Regions from separate parts of the Kitasatospora sp. NPDC085895 genome, predicted to be linked through region 1. Evidence: predicted binding sites of a transcription regulator. Region 1 holds the regulator's gene; the other holds the start of a gene.
What was found. Region 1 encodes HrcA, which represses chaperone genes, less so after heat shock. Its sites were predicted from a motif close to TTNGCACTCNGNNNNNCNGAGTGCNAA; they were not measured.

Region 1 (4,910 bases):
CCGCGCGGCACCTGCGGCCACGCCCCGATGCCCACCGCGGCGGGCTTCACGGCCTGCCAGACGTCGACGTACGGGTGGCCCACCACCAGCACCGCGTCGCCGGAGACCCGCTCGGCGATCCGGTGCTCCTTGGTGCCCGGCAGCAGGTGGTCGACCAGGACGCCGAGCCGCCGGCCCGGACCCGGGGCGAACTCCGCCACGATCGCCGGCAGGTCGTCGACGCCCTGCAGGTACTCCACGACGACGCCCTCGATCCGCAGGTCGTCGCCCCAGACCCGTTCGACCAGCTCCGCGTCGTGCCGCCCCTCCACGTAGATCCGCGACTCCCGGGCGACCCGGGCGCGTGCCCCCGGCACGGCGATCGACCCGGAGGCGGTCAGCCGCGGCCCGGCGGCGGGCGCCGGCGCGGAGGGCCGCACCAGGGTCACCACGCGGCCCTCCAGCAGGAAGCCGCGCGGCACCATCGGGAACACCCGGTGCTTGCCGAACCGGTCCTCCAGGGTGACCGTCAGGCCCTCCGCGGTCTTCTCGCAGCGCACCACCGCCCCGCAGAAGCCGGTCGCCGCCTCCTCCACCACCAGGTCCCGCTCGGCGGGCACCTCCGGAGCCGGCTGCTGCCGCTTCCACGGCGGGGTCAGATCGGGGCCGTACTGCCTGCTGCGCATGGACGGGAGTCTACGAGCCCGACACCCGGTCATCCCCCGTCCGGCGCAAGGCGTGCCGGGCCCGCCCCCGCGCCCCCGAGAGCCCCCGCACGCGGTGGAGGAGCCGTGGGCCTCAGTCGGTGAGGCCCGGGGCGCCCCAGACCGGGAACCAGCGGGAGAGGTCCGACTCCAGTCGCAGGTCGTTCCCGAGCATCGCCTTGACCTGCAGTTCCAGCGGGCTGTTGCGCTTCTCGCCGCCGCCCGGCATCGGTGCGAACGGGTAGAAGGTGCCCCGCTTGTAGAGGTAGACCAGTGCCAGCGAGCGGCCCTCCGCGTCGCGGAAGCCCACCAGCGAGCACAGCAGTTGCGGGCCGAAGCCGTGCGCCTCCAGCTCGCTGTTGACCGCGTGCAGGTCGTTCACCAGGTCCGGCAGCTCGTCCGGGGTGTGCCGGGCGAGCAGCCAGGAGTACCCGTAGCCGTCCCGGGAGCCCTCCACCGGGACGCCGCCCCGGTCGGTGTCGGCGTCCAGCAGGGCCCGGACCTGCTGCTTCACCTCCTCGAAGGCGCCGCCCTCGACGGCCGCGAAGCAGACCGAGCCGAGCCCGGTCGGCCGGAACCCGGCCGCCGCCTCCAGGGTCAGCGCGGCCGACGGGATGCCGAACAGCTGGTCCAGGTCCGGCTTCACCGGCTTGCTCCGGCCCAGCAGCGCGTCCAGGAATCCCACGGTGCGGTCCTCTCCGGCCGTCAGCGGCCGAGCTCGGCGGAGATCCGGGCCAGCTGCTCCAGCCGCTTCTCCAGCGAGGGGTGGGTGGAGAAGAGCTGGGTCGCGGCCTCCCGGGCGCTCAGCGCCGGGGCGAAGTAGAAGGCGTTGTACGGCTGGGCCTTGCGCAGGTCCTCCGTCGGGATCGCGGCGATCTGCCCGGTCACCTTCGTCAGCGCCGAGGCCAGCGCGCTCGGCCGGCCGGTCAGCTGGGCCGCCGAGCGGTCCGCCGCCAGCTCCCGGTAGCGCGACAGCATGCGGGTCAGCAGGAAGCTCAGCGCGTACACCACCATGCTCACCAGCGGGACGATCACCAGGGCGATCGCCGTGTTCGGGTCGTTGCTGTTGCGGTTGTTGCCGAGGAATCCGCCGTACAGGGCGATCCGGGTGGTCACGCCGGCCAGCACGCCGAGGAAGCCTGCCACCGTCATCACCGCCACGTCCCGGTGCGCCACGTGCGAGAGCTCGTGCGCGAGGACGCCCTCCAGCTCCTCCGGCTCCAGCCGGCGCAGCAGGCCGGTGGTCACGCAGACCACGGCCTTCTCCGGTTTGCGGCCGGTGGCGAAGGCGTTCGGCATGTCGTTGCGGGCGACCGCGACCCGCGGCTTCGGCATGTCGGCCAGCGCGCACAGCCGGTCGATCGTGCCGTGCAGCTGCGGGTACTCCTCGGGGGACGCCTCGTGGGCGCCCATCGCCTTCTCGGTGATCTTGTCGCTGAACCAGAACTGCACGACGAACAGCCCGCCCGACAGCAGCAGGACGAGCGGCCAGGCGCCGCGCAGTATGACGATCAGCAGCCCGGTGAACCCCACGTAGACCAGGCCGATGAGGAACATCGTCGTGACCATCCGGCCGGTGAGGCCGCGGTCCGGCGCGAAGCGGGAGTGCTGCCGTGACGACGACATCGCTGCTCCTTCGGTAGCTCGCTGCCTTCGATGCTGCCACTCACCGGCGCGCCGGGCACTGCCCGCGGCCCCGAGATCGGTCGAGGATCACGCGGGAGGCCCGTTCCTGCCGTCGGGGGTGGGCCTTACACTGGCAGGTACGAATCTGGCACTCTGCCTTCCGGAGTGCCAAGGGTCGGATCGGTCACCAGGTCCAACGGGCGAAGACGGAGGTGCGTGCCCCGTGGCCAACGAGCGCAGGGACGAGCGTCTCATCGACACGCGTGCTGGCGTGCGCCCGCTCGACGAGCGCAGGCTCGCCGTGCTCCGGGCGATCGTCCAGGACTACGTGGGCACCGAGGAGCCGGTCGGGTCCAAGGCACTCGTCGAGCGGCACAACCTCGGCGTCTCGCCGGCGACGGTCCGCAACGACATGGCGGCGCTGGAGGAGGACGGCTTCATCCACCAGCCGCACACCAGCGCCGGCCGCATCCCCACCGACAAGGGCTACCGCCTGTTCGTCGACCGGCTGGCCGAGGTCAAGCCGATGACCGCGCCCGAGCGGCGCGCGATCCGGCACTTCCTCGAGGGCGCCGTCGACCTGGACGACGTCGTCGCCCGCACCGTCCGGCTGCTCGCCCAGCTCACCCGGCAGGTCGCCGTGGTGCAGTACCCGTCGCTGACCCGCTCCACCGTGCGGCACATCGAACTGGTCGCGCTGGCACCCGCGAAGGTGATGCTCGTCCTGATCACCAACACCGGTCGGGTGGAGCAGCGCATCGTCGACTGCCCCGGCCCCGTCGGCGAGACCGTCCTGGCGGACCTGCGGGCCAAGCTCAACGCCAACGCGTCCGGCCGCCGGCTGCCGGACGTCCCCGCGGCGCTGGAGGACCTGCCGAACGCCTTCGAGCAGGGCGACCGGCCGGTCGTCTCCACCGTCCTCGCCACGCTCTTCGAGACCCTCGCCGAGCAGAACGAGGAGCGCATCATGCTGGCCGGCACGGCCAACCTGACCCGCTTCGGGCACGACTTCCCGCTGACCATCCAGCCGGTGCTGGAGGCGCTGGAGGAGCAGGTGGTGCTGCTGCGCCTGCTGGGTGAGACCGCGGAGTCCGGGATGACCGTCCGGATCGGCCGCGAGATCGACTACGAGGGCCTCAATTCCACGTCCGTGGTCTCCGTCGGTTACGGTTCGGGCGACCAGAGCGTGGCAAAGCTGGGTGTGATCGGTCCGACCCGGATGGATTACCCGGGCACAATGGGGGCGGTGCGAGCGGTGGCACGGTACGTGGGTCAGATCCTGGCCGAGTCGTAACAGCGTGCTGCGCCAGGCGGCGCAGCCGGTCGGACGCAAGCACTTCCAGAAGCGGAACAAGCGGAGCATTTGGTGGCCACGGACTACTACGCGGTACTCGGCGTCCGACGGGATGCGGGGCAGGACGAGATCAAGAAGGCGTTCCGGCGCCTCGCACGCGAACTGCACCCGGACGTCAACCCGGACCCGAAGACCCAGGAGCGGTTCAAGGAGATCAACGCCGCGTACGAGGTCCTCTCCGACCCCGCCAAGCGGCAGGTCTACGACCTCGGCGGCGACCCGCTGTCGCCGAACGGCGGCGGTGGCGCCGGGGCGGGCGGCTTCGGCGCCGCGGGCTTCGGCTTCTCCGACATCATGGACGCCTTCTTCGGCGCCGCCGGCGGCCAGCGCGGCCCCCGCTCGCGGACCCGCCGCGGCCAGGACGCCATGATCCGCCTGGAGATCACCCTGGAGGAGGCCGCCTTCGGCACCACCAAGGAACTCCAGGTCGACACCGCCGTCACCTGCACCACCTGCTCCGGCGAGGGCGCCGCACCGGGCACCTCCGCGCAGACCTGCGACATGTGCCGCGGCAAGGGCGAGGTCTCCCAGGTCACCCGGTCCTTCCTCGGCCAGGTCATGACCTCCCGCCCCTGCCCGCAGTGCCAGGGCTTCGGCACCGTCGTGCCGACCCCGTGCCCGGAGTGCGCCGGCGACGGCCGCGTCCGCGCCCGCCGCAACCTCACCGTCAAGATCCCCGCCGGTGTCGACAACGGCACCCGGATCCAGCTGGCCGGCGAGGGCGAGGTCGGCCCCGGCGGCGGCCCGGCCGGCGACCTGTACGTCGAGATCGCCGAGACCAGCCACGCGGTGTTCCAGCGCCGCGGCGACGACCTGCACTGCACCGTCACCATCCCGATGACGGCCGCCGCGCTCGGCACCCAGGTGCCGCTGCAGACCCTCGACGGGCTGGAGGAGGTCGACATCCGGCCCGGCACCCAGTCCGGGCAGTCGATCCCGCTGCACGGCCGGGGCATCACGCACCTGCGCGGCGGCGGCCGGGGCGACCTGATAGTGCACGTCGAGGTGCAGACGCCGACCAAGCTCGACCCGGAGCAGGAGGAGCTGCTGCGGCGGCTCTCCATGCTGCGCGGCGAGGAGCGCCCGTCCGGCCAGTTCGCACCGGGCCAGCAGGGCCTCTTCTCCCGCCTCAAGGACGCCTTCAACGGTCGCTGACCAACGCCGGCCACCAAGGTGCCGCTGCAGACCCTCGACGGGCTGGAGGAGGTCGACATCCGGCCCGGCACCCAGTCCGGGCAGTCGATCCC
Region 2 (4,910 bases), on a different contig from region 1:
GAACTGGAGCGGTGGGTGCGCGAGGAGGTGCTGCCCGGCCTGCGCGCCGCCGCCCCCGAGCGCCTCGAACTGCTCACCGCCGAGGGCGACCGGGTGCTGCTCATCACCTGGTGGACGGGCGAGCCGGCGCACCTCCCCGATCCGCCGGACGGGTTGACCGCGCGACCCGTCCACCGCTGGTCGTTCACCCGTGCGCACGTCGAGTAGCGTGCCCTCCTGAGAGAACGCTGGACCCGGCGCGCACCGCCGCCGGGCCGGGTGGGGGGAGCGCACGTTGCCGAAGAGGTCCATGTCCTGTGCCGCGGGGGCGGCCGTCCTGCTGGTGGCGCTCACCGCCTGCGGCAGCGGCGCACGGCACCGGGGGGCCCAGGCGCCGCCCTCACGGCCCGCCTCCTCCGCACCCGGCACCACCGCCGCGGCCGCGCCCGCCGCCCGGGACCGGCCGGCCGCGTGGGCCAAGTGGGGCCTCAAGCCGCTGCCCGCGGCCCCGGCCGCCCCCGCCGACAAGCCGGTCAAACTGACCGCCACCGGGCCCGTCCCGGTCTTCAGCGAGGTGCGGACCACCGACAAGGTCGTCTTCATCACCATCGACGACGGCGCCGAGAAGGACCCGAAGTTCGTCGAGATGGCCACCGACCTCAAGGTGCCGTTCTCGATGTTCCTGACCCGGGACATCGTCCGCGGCGACTACGGCTACTTCAAGCCGCTGCAGGCCCTCGGCAACCGCATCCACAACCACTCCGTCGACCACCCCGCGATGAGCCGGCTCTCGCCCGAGCGGCAGAAGTCCGAGGTCTGCGAGGCCCAGACCGCGCTCACCGAGCAGTACGGCACCGCCCCGACGCTCTTCCGCCCGCCGTACGGCGACGGCGCGCACACCCCGTCGCTGGGCGCCGCCGTCCGCGCCTGCGGGCCGCGCGCCGTGGTGCTCTGGCGCGAGTCCATGCAGATCCACGACATGCAGTACCAGGCCGCCGACAAGAAGCTCCGCCCCGGCGACATCATCCTCGCCCACTTCCGCGGCCCCAAGGACCTCAAGGGCGAGACGATGACCACGATGTTCGGCGAACTGCTGGCCCGCATCCAGGAGCAGGGCTTCGCCGTCGGCCGCCTGGAGGACTACATCGCGGCCGGCTGACCCAGCATCATCAGCGGGCCGTCGTCCGTCCGGCTGAGGATCACCGTCACCTCGTGCGGGCCGCTCGGCTTCAACTGCCGGCGCAGCTCCTCCGGGGTGACGGCGATCCCGCGCTTCTTGATCACGACCGTGCCGGCGCCGCGCTCGCGCAGCAGCGCCTTCAGCCGCTTCACGTTGTACGGCTGCACCTCGCCGATCTCGTACGCGTGGGCGAAGGGGGTCGGCACCAGCTCGTCCGCCGTCACGTACGCGATCTGCGGGTCGACCAGCCGGCCGCCCACGCTGCGTGCCACGTCCGCCACCAGGCCGGCCCGGATCACCGCGCCGTCCGGCTCGTACAGGTAGCGGCCGACCGGGCCGGCCTCGGCCCGGTCGCCGGTGCCCGAGAGGCTGCCGCCGCCCGGCAGCACCGTCGCCCGGTACGGCGCCGCCGCCGCCGTGCCGAACCAGATCACCGCCTCCTTCACCTCGCCGTGGTCGGAGACCCACTCCGCCTCCGCGCCCTTGGGCACCAGCTCGTGCGGGATCCCCGGGGCGACCTTCAGCGCCCCGAACGGCGTCCGCCGCGCCGCCTCCAACGCCCAGGACAGCGGCGGCGAGTAGGCCTCCGGGTCGAAGACCCGCCCGCGCGCGGTGCGCCGCGCCGGATCGGTGAACACCGCGTCGAAGCCGTCGGTGTCCACCTCCGTGACGTCCGCGCAGCGCACCTCCACCAGCCCGGCGAGGCCGAGCGCCGCCGCGTTGGCCGCGGCCACCGCGCAGGTCAGCGGGTCCCGGTCCACCGCCAGCACCGACACCCCGGCCCGGGCCAGCGCGATCGCGTCACCGCCGATGCCGCAGCACAGGTCCGCCAGCCGCCGCACGCCCAGACCCGCGAACCGGGCCGCCCGCCACTCGGCGACGCTGCGCCGGGTCGCCTGCTCGACGCCGTTCGGGGTGAAGAACATGAGGTCGGCGTCCGCGCCGAACTTGGCCCGCGCACGCTGCCGCAGCCGCGCCTGTTCGAAGGCGGCCCGCACCAGCTCCGCCGGGTGGTCCCGGCGCAGCCGGGTGGCCAGCGCCAGCTCCCGGTCGGGGGTGAACTCCCGCAGTTCGGCGAGCAGCGCCCGTCCCTCGTCGGTCAGCAGTGCCCGGAACGATTCGATCTCCACCCGGCCATTCTCTCCCGGCTCTCGCCGGGTCTCCCCGGGTCCCGCCGGGTCCGGGGCGCGGCCGCCGCTCAGCGGCCGAGCACGGACAGCGCGCCGGAGACCAGCGCCGGTCCGACGACCACCAGGGCCACCGGTGCGATCCGGTACCCGCGGCGCACGCTCACCGCGACCGCGGTGAGCGGCACGGCCACCGCGGCGGCCAACACGCCGATGCACGCCGCCAACACGCCGATGCCGCTGCCCGGGGTGGCCAGCGCGAACAGCAGGACGATCAGGGCGTACACCGCTCCGGTGCCGAGCGCCGTCTCGACGGCGAGCAGCCAGGCGGTGTGCAGGAGGTCCCGGGTGACGGAGGGTCGGGTCGCGGTCATGCAGCCATCGTCCCGGCCGCGCCGGCGTCGCACATGAGTACGGCTACTCACCCGCACCCGGGGACACCGGGCGACTGGCGTTGGCACTCTGGTTGACTGAGTGCTAACGGCGGCCTATGGTCGTTCCTGGCACTCCCCCCGGGGGAGTGCCAACGCGACGGAGCGCGCCTGACCCCCGCGACGGCAGGCCTGCGGACATCGCCCTTCCCTGTTAGACAACCCCGTAATCTCCGAAGGGGAGCTCGGACGTGACCACCAGCAGCAAGGTTGCCATCAAGCCGCTCGAGGACCGCATCGTGGTCCAGCCGCTCGACGCCGAGACCACCACGGCCTCCGGCCTGGTTATCCCGGACACCGCCAAGGAGAAGCCCCAGGAGGGCGTCGTCCTGGCCGTCGGCCCGGGCCGCTTCGAGGACGGCCAGCGCCTGCCGCTCGACGTCGCCGTCGGTGACATCGTCCTGTACTCCAAGTACGGCGGCACCGAGGTCAAGTACCAGGGCGAGGAGTACCTCGTCCTCTCGGCCCGCGACGTTCTCGCCATCATCGAGAAGTAAGCCGTAACGGCCCGCCCCGGAACCGCGTCAGCACTGACCCGGGCCGGGGCGTGCTTGTTGGTCCATCCGTAAGACCCTGAGGAAACGGGAACATGGCGAAGATCCTGCAGTTCGACGAGGACGCCCGCCGCTCGCTGGAGCGCGGTGTCAACAAGCTGGCCGACACGGTCAAGGTGACCATCGGCCCCAAGGGCCGCAACGTCGTCATCGACAAGAAGTTCGGCGCCCCCACCATCACCAACGACGGTGTGACCATCGCCCGCGAGGTCGAGCTCGACGACCCGTACGAGAACCTCGGCGCGCAGCTGGTCAAGGAGGTCGCCACCAAGACCAACGACGTCGCGGGCGACGGCACCACCACCGCCACCGTGCTCGCCCAGGCCCTGGTCAACGAGGGCCTGCGCAACGTCGCCGCCGGCGCCGGCCCGGCCGCCCTGAAGAAGGGCATCGACAAGGCCGTCGCCGCCGTCTCCGAGCACCTGCTCTCGGTGGCCCGCGAGATCGAGGGCAAGGACGACGTCGCCGCCGTCGCGTCCCTCTCCGCCCAGGACACCCAGGTCGGCGAGCTCATCGCCGAGGCGATCGACAAGGTCGGCAAGGACGGTGTCATCACCGTCGAGGAGTCCAACACCTTCGGCGTCGAGCTCGAGTTCACCGAGGGCATGCAGTTCGACAAGGGCTACCTGTCGCCGTACTTCGTGACCGACGCGGAGCGCCAGGAGGCGGTCCTCGACGACCCGTACATCCTGATCAACCAGGGCAAGATCTCCTCCATCCAGGAGCTCCTGCCGCTGCTGGAGAAGATCCTGCAGGGCGGCTCCCGCCCGCTGCTGATCATCGCCGAGGACGTCGACGGCGAGGCGCTGTCCACCCTGGTGGTCAACAAGATCCGCGGCACCTTCAACGCGGTGGCCGTCAAGGCCCCCGGCTTCGGCGACCGCCGCAAGGCGATCCTCGGCGACATCGCCGTCCTCACCGGCGCGACCGTCATCTCCGAGGAGGTCGGCCTCAAGCTCGACCAGGCCGGCCTGGACGTGCTCGGCACCGCCCGCCGCATCACCGTCACCAAGGACGAGACGATCCTCGTCGACGGTGCCGGCGACTCCGAGGCCGTGGCCGGCCGCGTCGGCCAGATCAAGGCCGAGATCGCCTCCACCGACTCCGACTGGGACCGCGAGAAGCTGCAGGAGCGCCTGGCCAAGCTGGCCGGCGGCGTCTGCGTCATCAAGGTCGGCGCCGCCACCGAGGTGGAGCTGAAGGAGCGCAAGCACCGCCTCGAGGACGCCATCTCGGCGACCCGCGCCGCGGTCGAGGAGGGCATCGTCGCCGGTGGCGGCGCCTCCCTCGTGCACGCAGCCAAGGTCCTCGACGGCGGCCTCGGCCTGTCCGGCGACGAGGCCACCGGTGTCGCGGTCGTCCGCAAGGCGCTGGCCGAGCCGCTGCGCTGGATCGCCCAGAACGCCGGCCTGGAGGGCTACGTCATCACCTCCAAGGTCGCCGACCTGGAGACCGGCCACGGCTACAACGCCGCCACCGGCGAGTACGGCGACCTGGTGAAGGCCGGCGTCATCGACCCGGTCAAGGTCACCCGCTCGGCCCTGGAGAACGCCGCCTCCATCGCCTCCCTGCTCCTCACCACCGAGACCCTCGTGGTGGAGAAGAAGGAGGAGGAGGCCGACAACGGTCACGGCCACTC

Region 2: groES (co-chaperone GroES) is a predicted target of HrcA. The motif match lies at 2,741-2,767, and genes of this name have one in related genera.

What each region holds. Positions count from the first base shown of each region.
Region 1 covers NZ_JBFBJY010000049.1:9-4,918, reverse strand. Annotated here, with positions in the region: gene AB0442_RS26415 (DUF3097 domain-containing protein) at 1-665, opposite strand, end outside; gene AB0442_RS26410 (hypothetical protein) at 778-1,368, opposite strand; gene htpX (zinc metalloprotease HtpX) at 1,389-2,309, opposite strand; gene hrcA (heat-inducible transcriptional repressor HrcA) at 2,581-3,603, shown strand; gene dnaJ (molecular chaperone DnaJ) at 3,676-4,818, shown strand.
Region 2 covers NZ_JBFBJY010000018.1:9,419-14,328, forward strand. Annotated here, with positions in the region: gene AB0442_RS14205 (hypothetical protein) at 1-207, shown strand, start outside; gene AB0442_RS14210 (polysaccharide deacetylase family protein) at 290-1,138, shown strand; gene AB0442_RS14215 (class I SAM-dependent methyltransferase) at 1,120-2,289, opposite strand; gene AB0442_RS14220 (hypothetical protein) at 2,358-2,660, opposite strand; gene groES (co-chaperone GroES) at 2,909-3,214, shown strand; gene groL (chaperonin GroEL) at 3,307-4,910, shown strand, end outside.